DNA from 2 places in the Tumebacillus algifaecis genome. Region 2 is predicted to be linked to the other one. Evidence: a T-box and tRNA genes for the amino acid it is inferred to sense, from the RefSeq annotation. Region 2 holds a T-box; the other holds one or more tRNA genes.
The links. A T-box is a leader RNA that pairs with one kind of tRNA and senses whether it is charged. The one in region 2 lies ahead of leuS (leucine--tRNA ligase), so its partner is inferred to be a tRNA-Leu.
Positions count from the first base shown of each region.

Region 1: it has a tRNA-Leu gene. The T-box ahead of leuS (leucine--tRNA ligase) is inferred to sense a tRNA for this amino acid. The anticodon was not compared.

Region 1 covers NZ_CP022657.1:3,326,819-3,334,413, reverse strand. The annotation lists tRNA gene CIG75_RS14445 (tRNA-Ile) at 1-67, shown strand, start outside; gene CIG75_RS14440 (hypothetical protein) at 187-411, shown strand; gene CIG75_RS14435 (Hsp20/alpha crystallin family protein) at 448-948, opposite strand; gene CIG75_RS14430 (spore germination protein) at 1,740-1,985, shown strand; gene CIG75_RS14425 (hypothetical protein) at 1,991-2,215, shown strand; gene gerPC (spore germination protein GerPC) at 2,321-2,557, shown strand; gene CIG75_RS14415 (CoA transferase subunit A) at 2,728-3,420, shown strand; gene CIG75_RS14410 (CoA transferase subunit B) at 3,450-4,109, shown strand; tRNA gene CIG75_RS14405 (tRNA-Lys) at 4,304-4,379, shown strand; tRNA gene CIG75_RS14400 (tRNA-Gly) at 4,422-4,496, shown strand; tRNA gene CIG75_RS14395 (tRNA-Leu) at 4,524-4,607, shown strand; tRNA gene CIG75_RS14390 (tRNA-Ser) at 4,628-4,716, shown strand; gene CIG75_RS14385 (hypothetical protein) at 4,858-5,115, shown strand; gene CIG75_RS14375 (Ger(x)C family spore germination C-terminal domain-containing protein) at 5,657-6,766, opposite strand; gene CIG75_RS14370 (GerAB/ArcD/ProY family transporter) at 6,763-7,595, opposite strand, start outside.
Region 2 covers NZ_CP022657.1:1,624,464-1,632,058, reverse strand. The annotation lists gene mntR (transcriptional regulator MntR) at 6-452, shown strand; gene CIG75_RS07095 (D-alanine--D-alanine ligase) at 540-1,634, shown strand; gene CIG75_RS07090 (hypothetical protein) at 1,687-2,670, opposite strand; gene leuS (leucine--tRNA ligase) at 2,807-5,266, opposite strand; T-box leader at 5,346-5,596, opposite strand; gene CIG75_RS07080 (LysM peptidoglycan-binding domain-containing protein) at 5,704-6,987, opposite strand; gene CIG75_RS07075 (class I SAM-dependent DNA methyltransferase) at 7,101-7,595, opposite strand, start outside.

The DNA.
Region 1 (7,595 bases), 1.7 Mb from region 2:
CTCAGTTGGCTAGAGCGCACGACTGATAATCGTGAGGTCGGAAGTTCGAATCTTCTTGGGCCCACCATTCAATAAACGCAAACAAGGGTTCAAGCCTATAAACTCAGTATGCGCGAAAGCGGTGTCTCCTGACACCGCTTTTTTATTTTGGCATACATTGCTACTAGCGGAGAGGAGGAGGCGTTGATGCCAATTGGCGGAATCAATATTTTTGCTTTCAAGGTCAATATGATCGACAAAGGCTACGTCAACATCGGTCCTCTGCTTGTGGCGGACTGGAACGGCCTATCCAAACAAAACTTTGGCACAGGTGAAGCAAACGGTGATGGCAACGCGATGTTTACAGGCGCGACTCTCGTTCAAGATTCGGATGCTGTAGAACTTCCACTTTCCAGACAAAGCCTCGTCTAACTAAAAAATCGTCGGGCAATCTGCCCCGGCGATTTTTTAGTTACGAGGATCGCGTTGAATGGAAATCCGCTTTTTGGGCTCCTCATGCCGCTGTTGCACAATCGGCAAGGTGATCTCTAAGAGTCCGTTCAGATACCTGGCCTGCACGCCATCTTCGACCACTTTTTCTGACAGCGCAATCGTGCGTCGGAACTCGCCGGTGCTCCGCTCCGACAGCAGCGTTTGCTCGCGCCGAAATCGCCGCGGCAATTGCCCACTCACGACCAATTCTCCATTTTGGACATAGAGATCGATGCCGTCCGTATTCACAAGCCCAGGCAACTCGACATGCACAATCAGCTTGCCTTCCAGGCGATACACATCGACAGCAGGGCGTTGGCGCGCAGGATGTGCAGCCTGCTGCTCCGACTGGAGCGGAACTTCGGCGGCCTCTTCGCCATCTGGAATGACAGATAGGATATCCTCCCAAAAGTCATTCCCGAAGAACTGCCGCGCATGAGATTCCCACCTAGAAAACGAGCGGGCGTTCTTCTTCATCGCTGTCCCTCCCCATGCGTCTCTTTGGTTCACCATATGCGCCCAGCGTACATCGCGTAACAATATGTGTTTATTTGTTTTCGAACCCAAGCAAGTAAATTTTTTATAATTCCCGACTGGTAGTGAGAACGTGAGAGCATACATTAACAGTCGATTCTTTGCGCTTCCTAGTACCTTGTATCACCCATTCGAACGATGAAAAAGGCAGAGCGCGGTGCTCTGCCTTTCATTTTCTTGTCGCTCTGTTACTTCAGCGAGCAGTTCGATTGCGATACACATCAAGACTCCTGCAATGATACTTCGACTCTACTCCTGTGAAGCCTTAGTATGCGCCACCATCGACCGGAATGATCAGGATGAACAGCACAAAGATGATCAGAAAGACAACTGCCCATCGAGTAAACCCACCAAATTGTCCGTACACGTTGTTACCCCCTTTTTTGTTGCTCCAATAAATTATGCGAAATCCCTTCTATTTGGAAAGGCTTGTGTGCTAGGTAACTCAAATTCAGATCAAATAGAGCTACCGTTGCTGTGTTGCGCGTTTCGGTCTCGATGTGATACCTGTTTTTTGCTGATCATCTATCTCGATACTGTCTCCTGTCCATCAGACGGCGCAGGTTCTTCATTTAAAGCCTCATGAAAACGGTCGTCCATGGTGACGACCGTTTTCTTTTTCTGTTGCGAATACATCAACCACTTCCGACAAAATCACGTAGTTTTTTTATAGACGGGCACCAGTTTTCGAGCTAGTTCATACCGTAACAGTACGGGAAAAAGAGGTGGTAGCGATGTCCTTTACGATCAACATTTTCAACATAAAAGTGCACAATATCGAAAATGCGTCGGCGATGAATGTCGGCCAAAACTTGCTGAGCGATTTTAAAAACAACTCCAAACACAATATGGGGTACGGCCAGTTGATCGGCGACGGCAACACGCAAAAAGAGCTCCGAGCCAAGCTGGACGACCGTGACAAAATCGACGCGCCAAGCCGTGATACGACGATCACGAAGCTACCGTCGTTATTGAGGTGACGCAAATGCCAATCCAGATCAACATGAGTATGGTAAAAGTCAATCATGTCATGAACTCCTTTGTGAACATCGGTCCTAGCGTTAAAACGATCGTGCGTTCCAAAGCGTCGTTTAATCAAGGGTATGGTCAATCGATCGGCGAAGACAACCAGATCGAAACGAAGACACAGGTTGATGATCGTGATGGTGTGGATATGCCTTACCAAAAAATCGTGGTCCTGCCCCGATGAAGCTAAAAGTCATCTTTGATCTCAAAGAATTGAACATCACCAGTATGGAGCATGCCATGCTTAACATCGGAAAAAACCAAGTCGTTCGGCAGAAGCCGAAAAAGCGTGGTGAAGACGGTGGAGTGGAACACCTGGGAAGCGATTCTTCAGCTGCAGCGAAGAATCGAAGCGCTGGAGCGGGAAAACCAAAGCCTACAAAAGCAGATCAAGCAAAAACAGCGCCCGACGAACATTAAAAAGCTCGTCTACCACGTTCATGCCCTGCACATTCAAGAAATGAGTGGCACGATGAATATCGGAATCACGGCACCGATCGATGAAGACGAGGTGGAAATCGAGTGAAACTGCTCCGAAAAGGGGCAGTTTCTTTGGCTTTTCCCGCCAAATTCCGCTATGATAGGGAAGGAAGTGCTAGATGTGAAAGCGAATTCATACATCACATGTGTCAAAAAGCTTACTAGCCCTAAAGTTATGAGCAAGAAGGGACATACATAAAGGAGGTAACAACCGTGATTAACAAAGTCTATGACAGTGTACAAGAAGCCATTGCAGATATCCAAGACGGCGCCACCATCATGGCAGGCGGTTTTGGTCTGTGCGGCATCCCGGAGAATTTGATCCTTGCACTGCGCGATAAAGGCGTAAAAGACCTCACCGTCATCTCCAACAACTGCGGCGTCGATGAGTGGGGCCTCGGTTTGATGTTGCAAAACAAGCAGATCAAAAAGATGATCGCCTCCTACGTCGGTGAAAATAAAGAGTTCGAGCGCCAATTCCTCTCGGGCGAATTGGAAGTGGAACTGGTGCCGCAGGGGACGCTGGCCGAACGTTGCCGTGCTGGCGGTGCAGGCATCGGTGCCTTCTTCACCCCGGCGGGCGTTGGTACGCCGATCGCAGAAGGCAAAGAAACGCGCGTGATCGACGGCAAAGAATACATCCTCGAGTACCCGCTCCACGCTGATTTTGCGATCGTCAAAGCGTGGAAGGCCGATAAGATGGGCAACTTGATCTATCGCAAATCCACGCAGAACTTCAACCCGATGATGGCAACGGCAGGCAAGATCACCATCGCGGAAGTGGAAGAGATCGTCGAAGTAGGCGAACTGGACCCGGATCAAATCCATACCCCGAGCGTCTATGTTCAGCGTGTCGTGCTCGGGAAGCACGAGAAGCGCATTGAGCGCCGCACCACACGTCAAGGGTAATCAAACGGATCTGAAAGGGGAGCTTACAAATGGCATTGACTCGTGACCAAATCGTTCAACGTGCAGCGCAAGAAATTCAAGATGGCTTCTATGTCAACCTCGGCATCGGCATTCCGACCTTGGTGGCCAATCATATTCCAGAGGGTCTGAACGTCGTTTTGCAATCGGAAAACGGCTTGCTTGGCATCGGCCCGTATCCGACCGAAGATGAAGTGGATGCGGACCTGATCAACGCAGGGAAAGAGACTGTGACGACCATTCCGGGCTCTGCATTCTTCTCTTCCGCCGAGTCGTTTGCAATGATCCGTGGCGGACACATCGACATCGCGATCCTTGGCGCGATGGAAGTATCGGAAAATGGGGATCTGGCCAACTGGATGATCCCAGGCAAAATGGTCAAAGGCATGGGCGGTGCGATGGACCTCGTCCACGGAGCGAAGCGTCTGATCGTGACGATGGAGCATACGAACAAACATGGCGAAGCGAAGATCTTAAACGAGTGCAAACTCCCGCTGACGGGCCGTGGTGTCGTGCATCGGATCATCACCGACCTCGCCGTGCTTGACGTGACCGACGCAGGTCTCGTTCTGCGCGAAGTGGCACCGGGCCACACCGCTGAAGAAATTCAATCGAAAACCGAACCGACCCTGATCATTCCGGCAGAAGGTGTGCAAGAAATTACGGTGTAAGGTGCAGGTGAGGTAAGAATTGGGGCCCCGACCCGTGCGGGGCTCTTTTTCTTCACCAGCAAAAATTGGACGCAATTTTTTTAGCGAAAAGTATTGCATAAGAAAAGTCAAAGTGATATATTAGCTTTTGTCGGAGGCGACATGCTCGCTTCACGACGCGGTTCAGGTTTCCATGATATATAGTAGCACGACAGGAGCCATTAGCTCAGTTGGTAGAGCAACTGACTTTTAATCAGTGGGTCGAAGGTTCAAGTCCTTCATGGCTCACCACTCATCTTCAGGGAAGCTGACACCTTAGTCAGCACCTTACATGCGGAAGTGGCTCAGGGGTAGAGCATCGCCTTGCCAAGGCGAGGGTCGCGGGTTCGAATCCCGTCTTCCGCTCCATTCAATTTTATAGTATACTTTCGATATGCGGTCGTGGTGGAATGGCAGACACGCACGCTTGAGGGGCGTGTGGGGCAACCCGTGGAAGTTCGAGTCTTCTCGACCGCACCATTTTCTATTTTCACACACATGGAGAGGTACCGAAGTGGTCATAACGGGGCGGTCTTGAAAACCGTTAGGGGGCAACCCCACGCAGGTTCGAATCCTGTCCTCTCCGCCATCTCTTACATAGCAAGGATCGAGGCACTTTTCGTCTCACTGCTGTCTTACTTGGAAACCGTTACTCACGCCGATAGGAGCAATCCTGTCGGTTTTTTGCGTCGTTTGGGGTCTATCCAGAGTTAATCAGGGGGGTGGTAGTATGAAAGAAGAGTTGAAACTAGGTTTTATTTTGCTGGTGATTTATGGGGCAATCGTAGGCTACACTGCGTATACTGTCGAAGAGACGGGAATTCTGCTTCTTTATAATCTTTATATTTTTGGGATACCAATTCTAGTGTCCTACTTTGTTGTCGTTTTTGCATATTACTATACATCGAAAAAATTGTTCTTACTTATTCTTGCATTGCTTTTAGTTGGTATAGTTGGCGAATTTTATTATTTGCGATACTATGCGTAGTCGGAATATGGTCACGCAAGGACAGGTGATCTGTTCAACAATTACTTAATTGGTTTTATTTAAAAATTATGATAATATATATGTTTATGGGGAGGTGGAATTGTGCTTTATCTTATTGGTGGTGGAATTTTGATACTTCTTATTTCTCTTTGGTTCGGCATAAACCCGTTCAAATTGATTCTTTTTTGCATTTTTCTCTTTATTCTTTGGCGAATCGGTGTTCTCAATTTAGCGATGTCAATCTTACGGTGGATTGCAATCAGAGTCATTTACTATGGTGAGAAAATATTTGGCAGTGATGACTCAGAAGCTGCACCTTTGCTTCAGGTAATTGACTCTATAGAGGTGCTAGAGGTGTAACAATGCTTGAAGAATCGATGGTTCCGCCGACATCAATCGAAAGTTGGCGGAATCATCGATTGCTCCTCTTTGCACCGGCATGAAAGTCTCCTGAGTGAACCCCTCACTTGATCTCAAATGCTTGCACATCCGACCATCGCTCACCTAGTGGTCGAGGGTGAATTCCAAATCTCTTTTCCTCCTATTTTGTAGTCCCCATCGCGGCAATCTCCACTTTAACCTTCACGTTCACATCCGCCTTCGCGAGAGTTTCTCCCCAGCGCTTCTGTACAGGTTTCCAGTGCTCATATTCAAATGCGCGCGCATATAGTCCAAGTCCGATCGGATCGATCTTCGCTTTTAGAACTTTATCGATGAACATGTCGAACTTTTTTTCAAACTGCTGTTCGATCTCCCGCGTCAGCTTTGTTTCCTCTTTCCTCACATCGATCGGAAACATCAGTTCCGCCAACACCACTCGCATTTTTACATGGATGTCGAATTTGAACTTGTTGTCCGCATAATTTGTCTTCGTCTTCACACTTATGTTCTCGGTAGAAAAACTGTATGCATTTGCAGGGAAAATCTCTCCACGCGGTCGATCGGCAGCTCTATATGTAAATTGAAATTCCCCTTTCGTCTGATGTTGCAGGATTCGAAGCAATCGGTTCTCTTCTTCCCCGATTGAAAGCTTGTACTTTCCCTCCTCATCGAGCAGAGCAGAGCCGATAACGAATAACCTCCCCTCTTTGCGCATTTCGGCGACGGTTGCGGTCATCCCCTTTTCAAGAGTGACGCGTCGGAGATCTTGGAGCGTTGTTTTCACGCTAATATTGCGTTTCGTAGCTGTATCGATCAGCTTTAACAGATAGAGCGGGAGACGCGGTTTATCCTTTGGCGCATATTGTAGGACTTCGGAGGAAAGCCCGTCCACCATCACGATCCGCACATTCAGCGTGTTTTTGGGATCCCGCAAATAGGTCGAGAGCAATTTAAACCAGTCCTTTTGCTGCATCACGCGTTTTCCGATCAGCAGAACTTGTGTTTTTCCTCCGGTGGTTAAAGCCATCACTGTTTTGTCGTCTTCATCCCTCGATTCTCGCAGCGTGATCGCTTGTGTTGTATACTCTTCCTCCTTCTCCTTTGATTCTTTGCTGAATACCGGACTGGATGATGAAAATACCAAGTTGTTTTCTTCATCGAGATCAATTCCGACCAGCAGTGACATTGAGATGTCTTCGATATCGATTTTGTCCTTGTATCCCTTTGTCAACAATAATAGTGCAGCAAATAGGATCAGCAACCTCCTCATCCGGCTTTCCACCTCCTGTACTTTTCAAATCCTGAGGTATAGACGAGTAGAAGAACAGGCAAGGCGTACATGATGCCCATCCCAGCATTGCCTAACAGCGTCGTCCAATGCTCCGCCTGAATCCACGTCGGCTTCACCAAATAAACACACACGATGGCCAACACAAAATAGACAAAGGTGTGCGAGCTGTGATCCTGCTTCTTGAAAAGAAAGCATGTGGAAAAAACGGTACAGTAAATGTAAGCGTTCCATGCCCTTGACACCACGATCAGATAGATCGCCAGAAAGATCATATCAACCCGTTCCACAAACCGAAATTCGATCGACTTGAGCAAGCTCAACACAGGTTGGTTCAAAGACGTGATCTCGTCCGGTGAGTAAAAAACGAAACAGATGATGGTGACGTACAGATATAAAAACATCGTAATGGTGTTCGCAATCAACATTCCGTGAACAGCATATTGTTTTTTCTTCAGGAACGGGTAAACAAACAAGAGAACTTCATGTCCAGCAAAAGCGAACACCGTCTTTGGCAAGCCGAATAGGATGGGCTCCCAACCTTCTTTTAACACGGGAAGCAGATGAACCCAGTGTCCATGCTCAAGCGTCGCTAGAAAAATTAAGGGCACCCACATCATCAAGTAAAAAATGAACTCTGCATATCGGGCTTGAATGCGTAGTCCATGCCGCACGACAAGATAACCTGGAATCGCAAATAGAAGCAAAATCAAATATCCAGGCGTTTTGGGCAAAAACCATGCTTTGATGAAGAGCATCGAATTGATCATGATGATCCAGCCAAAAAAGGCGAAATAGGCGATCAAAGGAA
Region 2 (7,595 bases):
TGCAAATGCTCACTTCAAGCATGGAGGATTATTTGGAAAAAATTTATGAGCTGATGAAAGAGAAAGGGTACGCCCGCGTCTCAGACATCGCCTCCTCGCTGTCTGTGCAGCCGTCCTCAGTCACGAAAATGATTCAGAAGCTCGACGAGAAAAAGCTCGTCACCTATGAAAAATATCGTGGCATCGTCCTCACCGCCCGCGGTGAGCAACTGGGCAAACTGATGAAACAGCGACATAAGAGGCTCGAAGAATTTTTGCGCATTTTGGGCGTTGCCGAGGAGACCATTCAAAACGATGTCGAAGGCATCGAGCATCATGTGTCCCCTTCGACGATGGATGCGTTGAACAGCCTCGTGCTCTTTTTCCACCAGAACCAGGAATGCCTCGACGAATATTATGACTTTCGCAACGAATTGGACGATCTGAAAGAGGTAAACGGTGATAAGAACTAACCCTGGCGCTGACCGGGGTTTTTTTTCGTCTGGACACACGCCTACACGTTTAGCATAATAAAATGGTTATCAGAAAGGAGTGAGCGGATGAACAGGAAAATCAGAGTAGGTGTCGTCTTTGGCGGACAGTCGGGCGAACACGAAGTATCCATCCAATCTGCTCGATCAGTCATCGAGAATCTGGACCAGACAAAATTTGAGATCCTCCCGATCGGCATCGACAAGCAAGGCACTTGGCACGTAGGTCTGGGCGCGTTCAATGCGCTTGGAACAGCGATCCCAACGCACTTGCTCACCGAAGGAGTCAAAGTGGAGCAGGCGGCCGAATTGCTACCCGTCGCCCAAGGCGCAGTCATGCCGATGCAGTCGGTCGGTGACATAGATGTGGTGCTTCCGATTTTGCACGGACCGTTTGGCGAAGACGGGACGGTACAAGGTTTGTTTGAACTGCTCAATCTGCCGTATGTCGGCGCTGGTGTGCTCGCTTCATCGGTGGGGATGGACAAGGCAATGATGAAAAAAGTGTTCGCAATAGAAGGGCTGAAACAGGCGCGCTATGAAGTGGTATTGCGCTCTGCCTTCGAACGCGAGCCCGGTGTCGTCGTGGAGCAGATCGAAGCGTCGCTTGGCTATCCGTGTTTCATCAAACCGGCCAACCTCGGTTCTTCGGTCGGTATCTCCAAGGCGAAGAACCGCGACGAGCTTTATGCATCGCTGCGGTTGGCTGCCAAATATGACCGTAAGTTGGTCATCGAAGAGGCGGTGGATGGCCGCGAGATCGAAGTGGCCGTGCTCGGCAATGAGGACCCAGCCGCTTCGGTGGCAGGTGAGATCGTCTCTTCGGGTGACGAATTTTACGATTACCAAGCGAAGTATGTGGATGGCGACTCGGTCATGATCATTCCGGCAGAACTGACGCCCGAGCAGTCGGAGGAAGTTCGCGCCCTCGCTATCAAGGCGTTTCAAGCGATCGACGGTTCGGGACTCTCCCGAGTTGACTTTTTCTTGTGCCGCAAGACGGGGCAGTTTTTGATCAATGAGATCAACACGTTCCCCGGCTTCACGATCTACTCGATGTACCCAAAACTTTGGGAAGTCACCGGATTGCAGTATAACCATCTGTTGGAAAAATTGATCACACTGGCGATCGACCGCCATGAAGATAAGAATCGTGAACGATAAGAAAGAAGCCGCCCCCTCAGTCGAGGGAGCGGCTTTTTCATTGACACGTAAATTAAAGACCTAAGAAATGTTGGACCACTTTGCCTTCTGTCGTGTACAAGGTGCCGTCCGTGCCTAAAATGTGGTGACCACGTGCGCCTTGCAACTCGATCGCTTGGTACGGATGCGGAAGTTTCGCATCTTCAATGAAGACCTGTTGCACGGTCGGAATCTGCACCGACGCATATTTACCTTCGCGCACCATCGATTCGACCAGTTTGATGACGTTTGCGTAGCGCGACTGTGCAGCGCCTGCTGCTGCCGTTTCGGCCGCCGCTACATCAAGCTCCGCATGACCGCCTGCGCTCACATAGTTGCGAATCTCCGCCTGCAGGGCAGACAGATCTTCCAGCGCCAACAGAGCGGCTGGGAAGGCGCTCACTTGGCCCGCTTCCACGACCAAGCGCAGGTCACTGCGCGCTTGCAATTGTGCAACCGCCTGACCCAGTTGGTCAGCCAAACCAGCGTCGGCAACAACAGTGGAAGCTTTGTCCGCCTTCTTCGCAGTCGCTGTCGATGTAGCCGTCGCTTTCGCAGTTGCTTTCGGAGCTTTCTCCGCCACGATCGGCGCCTGCCCTGCGCGCGCCTTCAAGAGTGTGGTGAGCTGTTCGTGCGCGTCAGCCGAAATCTCGTACAAGCCGCCTTTCACCTGCGGGGTGAATTTTTGCCCGGTCAATTCTTGCAACTCATCGCGGGTGATCCCGTTCTGTTTGTGTTCCAGTACAAAGTCATAAGTAAACGGGACATGATACAAAAACTCACCCGTCTGTCCCGGGAACGTCATCTCTTCTTCAATGACAACCGGCTCAGACACATGGCCAATCGCAAACACGGCGTTCGAGCCGCTGTTGGCCTTTTGTTCCAGTAACAGAACAGGACGAGTCGTCTGGCTGAGTTCCTGTGCTTTGTTCTGTTCCTTAAACGAAATACGGTCGAACAAAACGTCCCCCTTCTGACGCCAGACTTGTTTGATGTAGTATGTATTCGATTCACTCATCTCTGCGTATTCCTCCCGGATTAACGAATTCCATAGCGTGACTTATTCTGCATTCAGGTATAAATTCCTTCAGGTAAATTCCACCGCGCGAAAAGAAAAGCCCTTGCAGATCCGCTCTGCAGGGGCTTCTCCCAAACTATGCGATGACCAGATTCACCAGTTTGTTCGGTACCACAATGACTTTCTTGATCGTCTTGCCCTCGACCAGCGCATGAACTTTTTCCGAGTTCAGCACCGCCGCTTCAACCTCTTCGCGAGTTGCCGCTGCTGGGAAGACGAGCTTATCACGGACTTTCCCGTTGATTTGCACCACATATTCGATTTCATCCAATACCAGCGCCGATTCGTCAAACGCCGGCCATTCCACTTTGATCAGCGACTCTTGCTTGCCCATCACAGCCCACAGCTCAGACGTGATGTGCGGTGCGGCTGGGTAGAGCAGACGAACCGCAATCTCGATCGCTTCCGCTTTCAGTGCCGCATCGGCCGTCTCCGGATACGCGTAGATCGCGTTGACCAACTCCATGATCGCCGAGATCGCCGTATTGAACTGGTAGCGTTCGCCAATGTCCTCGGTGACCTTTTTGATCGCCGCGTGCATCGCCATCCGCATTTTCTTCTCCGCTTCACCTGCGATGTTCGGTGTGCCGCCCGCCTGAATGATGTCGAGATGACTCTCGACCATCCGCCATACGCGGCCGAGGAAGCGGTGTGCACCTTCGATCCCTTGATCGCTCCACTCCAGGTCGCGATCGGGCGGTGCTGCAAACAGCATGAACACACGAGCGGTGTCTGCGCCGTACTTCTCGATGATCTCTTCTGGCGAGACGACGTTGCCTTTGGACTTCGACATCTTCGCACCGTTCAGCACGACCATGCCTTGGGTCAGCAAGCTTTCGAACGGCTCTTCAAAGTTGACCAGCCCAGCATCGTACAGCACCTTGGTGAAGAAGCGGGAGTAGAGCAGATGCAGGACAGCATGTTCGATGCCGCCGATATATTTATCGACCGGAAGCCACTTGTTGACCGCTTCGGTGTCAAATACGACCGTATCATCCTGTGCGGAGATATAGCGCAGGTAGTACCACGAGGAGTCGATAAACGTATCCATCGTGTCCGTTTCCCGTTTGGCAGGACCGCCGCAGGACGGGCAAGTCGTATTCACAAATTCATCATTGGTCGCCAGCGGCGATTTGCCTTTCACGCCAAAGTCAACTTGTTCTGGCAGCAGTACAGGCAGTTGATCTTTCGGCACGGGGACCGTTCCGCAAGCTTCGCACGTGATCATCGGGATCGGTGCACCCCAGTAGCGTTGACGCGAGATCAGCCAGTCGCGCAGGCGGAAGGAGGTGGTCATCTTGCCCACGCCCATGCTTTCCAGTTGCTCGACGATCTTCACCAGCGCCTCGCGGTTGTGCAGTCCGTTAAAATCACCGGAGTTGATCATGATCCCATCGTCGGTGATCGCTGCGTTCAACTCGCTCGGGACACCGCTTTCCGGCTCGATGACGACTTGGATCGGCAGTTCATATTTGCTGGCAAATTCGAAGTCGCGCTCATCGTGAGCCGGAACGCCCATCACCGCGCCGGTACCATAGTCGGGCAGTACATAGTTGGCGATCAGGATCGGCAATTTCTCACCCGTCAGCGGATGAAGCGCCGAAGCGTCGATGTGAATGCCTTTCTTTTCCGCGTCGGTCGAAGTGCGTTCGATCTCCGATGTTTTGCGCACCTCGTCGATAAATGCCTTGATTTCAGCTTCACGCGGCTGGCCTGCGATCAATTTCTGCACCAACTCATGCTCCGGTGCCAGCACCAGGTAGGAAACGCCAAACAGCGTGTCCGGGCGCGTCGTAAATACGGTGACCGCCTCGTCGCTGCCGTCGATCTTGAAGGTGATATCCGCCCCGGTGCTCTTGCCGATCCAGTTGCGCTGCATCGTCTTGACTTTATCCGGCCAGCCCGGCAGGTTGTCGAGGTCACCGCGCAGACGGTCTGCATATTCGGTGATCCGGAAGAACCACTGTTCCAGATCCTTTTTGACCACTTCCGTGCCGCAACGCCAGCATCCGCCATCTTCAACCTGTTCGTTGGCGAGAACTGTCGAACACTCTGGGCACCAATTGACCGCCGCTTTCTTTTTATAGGCCAGATCGCGCTCGTAGAACAGTTGGAACAGCCACTGCGTCCACTTGTAGTAGTCTGGCGAACAGGTCGCCAATTCCCGCGACCAGTCGTAGGAAATGCCCAATTCTTTTTGCTGCTTTGTCATGAACTCGATGTTCTCATAGGTGGAAACGTTTGGATGTACACCATGTTTGATCGCAAAGTTTTCCGCAGGCATCCCGAATGCGTCCCACCCCATCGGATGAAGCACATTGAAGCCTTGCTGCTTCTTAAATCGTGCGACCACGTCGCCGATCGTGTACACGCGGACATGGCCCATGTGCAGGCGGCCCGACGGGTACGGGAATTGCTCCAGCGCGTAGTAGTACGGTTTGTTCGGGTCGCTTTCCGTTGCGAAAGCATTCGTCTCTTCCCAGTGAGATTGCCATTTTTGTTCGATTTCTGCAGGTGCGTAGCGTCGTTCGCTCATGAGGAACCCTCCTTCTAAGATTTCAGAACGCAAAAGGAGCGGAAAAACAAATAAAACCTCCCACCCCCAGCGCTTGATCGCTAGGGACGAGAGGTTAGGATTAACATTCCCGTGGTACCACCCTAATTCAGCACCCTCGCCGTAACAACGTGTAGGGCACTCTCATTAACGTCCTGTAACGCGGACGAAACGGCAACAAATACTTCGCATCATGCGATTCCCTGCTGCAGCTCCGAGGCGAGTTCATTCGATCCAAAACTTACCGACTCGCACCACCCGTCGGCTCTCTGAAAAGCTTGTCGAACTACTATTCCTCATCTTGGCCATTGCTTTCGACAAAATGTGTCACTTGTTGTTAGTAGTATACGCATTCGTAAAACGTTTTGTCAACGAAAACAAAACTAGTTTTTGTACTTTCTCAGGAGACATCCGTCCCTTCACACTGTATACCGCGCGACGGTGAACGTATTTTGCAACAGTCTCCATTTGCTTTCCAGCGTGCTGCCATGTACCAGGCAGGAGATCCCGGCCAGACCCAGCTCCGTTACTACATGCAGTTTGGCCGCCACGCTGCGCACGTCCTCATACCAGACTTCCCTATTTTGGCCAGCTTCATTCTTGTAGGTGAACATCGGTGCCATCGCTTTCTCATCCCAGTAGATCTGTTTGGGCGGCAGGACCTCTTCATCATAAAGACCATGCAGGATCAGCGTAGGCAGCTGTTCAGGCTGGAACGGAGTCGGCCAGTCATAGCCGAAGAAGGGAAGTCCGAGCAGCAACTTCCTGCACGGCACCATCGTCAGCGCGTGCAGCAGTGTGCGCTTGATCAGATGCAGTGGAGCCAACGACATCGGTGGGCCATCCAGCCGACCGTACTCCTCATCCGCATTCCAGACCACGCGATCGACATGATGGCTCAAAAACTGCACATCGAACACGCCATAGCGAGGATGCTCCGGGTCATCTGCCCCATGTGCTGGAATGCCTAGATAGAGTTTGCCTCCTGCGCGTCGCACCCGCAGCCCTAACTCGCGGATAAATCCATTGAACAGGGGGCGCAGTGTCGGACTCATCTGCGGCATTTCCAAATGGACGCCCGCAAACTGGTACTCCTCCATAGCTGTGCGCAAGGCGGAGAAAAAGGCGCGTCGGCTCGGCAAATGCGTAAACAGTCGGGATGCACTCTCTTCGTCGGCCAGCGTGGTCAATAGCAACGGCTGTGCTTGAACCCGCCTCGTCTCGGCCAGCAAGCGTCTAGAGAGCAACGGAGGCATGCGCAGTCTCCCGTCGCTTTCGGCCAACGCATAGGCGACCGAAACGGTGGACACGCTGTCTTTCGCCTCCTCGATCGTCAACAGGTCAAGGTCCTCCTCTTGCACCTCCCAGCGCATGTTGACCTCGATTTCCTTTTTCTCAAGTATTGGCAAAGGCAACGTCAGGATTTGGCCTGGCTTTATCGTTTCAAGGCTGACCAAGTTGGCTGCCAGCACCATGCGCTCCGGCATACGAAACGAGTTGGCGATCTTTTTGATCGTATCCCCTTCGCGCACCCGATAGGTGTGCATCGTGGTGGATACGGGCGACGGCACGAGAAGCGAGCAGCCCGGCACCAAAGCGTCATCGACCAATCCGTTCACTTTTTCGATGGCCTCACCGCTCACCCCATAGGAGCGGCCAATCCCTGAGATCGTTTCCCCTTTTTTGACAAGATGTACAAACATGCCAGGCGTTCACCCTCTCTCCGTTAACGTACCCCTAGGGTATTCGCCCAGTGAATAAAGGGTGAAGGACGAACCACGCAGAAAAGCGCCCCGACAACAACTGGGCGCTTTCACTATCTCGCGACAAAAAAGTAGCGTTCTGTCAAATCTGTTGGCACGTCCCAACAAAAGTCCGCATATACTTCTACTGTTTGAAATCCTGCGTCTTTGAGCAACCTTTTTACCGTGTCGAGCTCATAGGCGCGCTGTACGTGGTATTCATGAAACCTCCGATACAACTGCTCCGCATCATCCTCTAAGGCAAAAAACGTGATGTCATATTCCACAGTGGACGACGCTTCGTCGAATCGGCTTTGCCAAAGGTAGGTCACTTCCTCGCCAACCTCGTAAAACACATTTTGCCCAAGTTTTTCACGCAGCTTGTAGAGGCTGTGCATGTCGAACAGAAACACGCCGTTTGGGCGTAGCTGTTGCTTCACGCGCGCAAAGATCTGGCCGAGATCGGCTTCATCCGTTATGTAATTCAGCGAGTCGCAAAAAGAAACGGCCAGATCGCACGCTTCTGGCAGATGCAACTCGCGCAAGTCTTGACACAGGAAGCGAAGCCG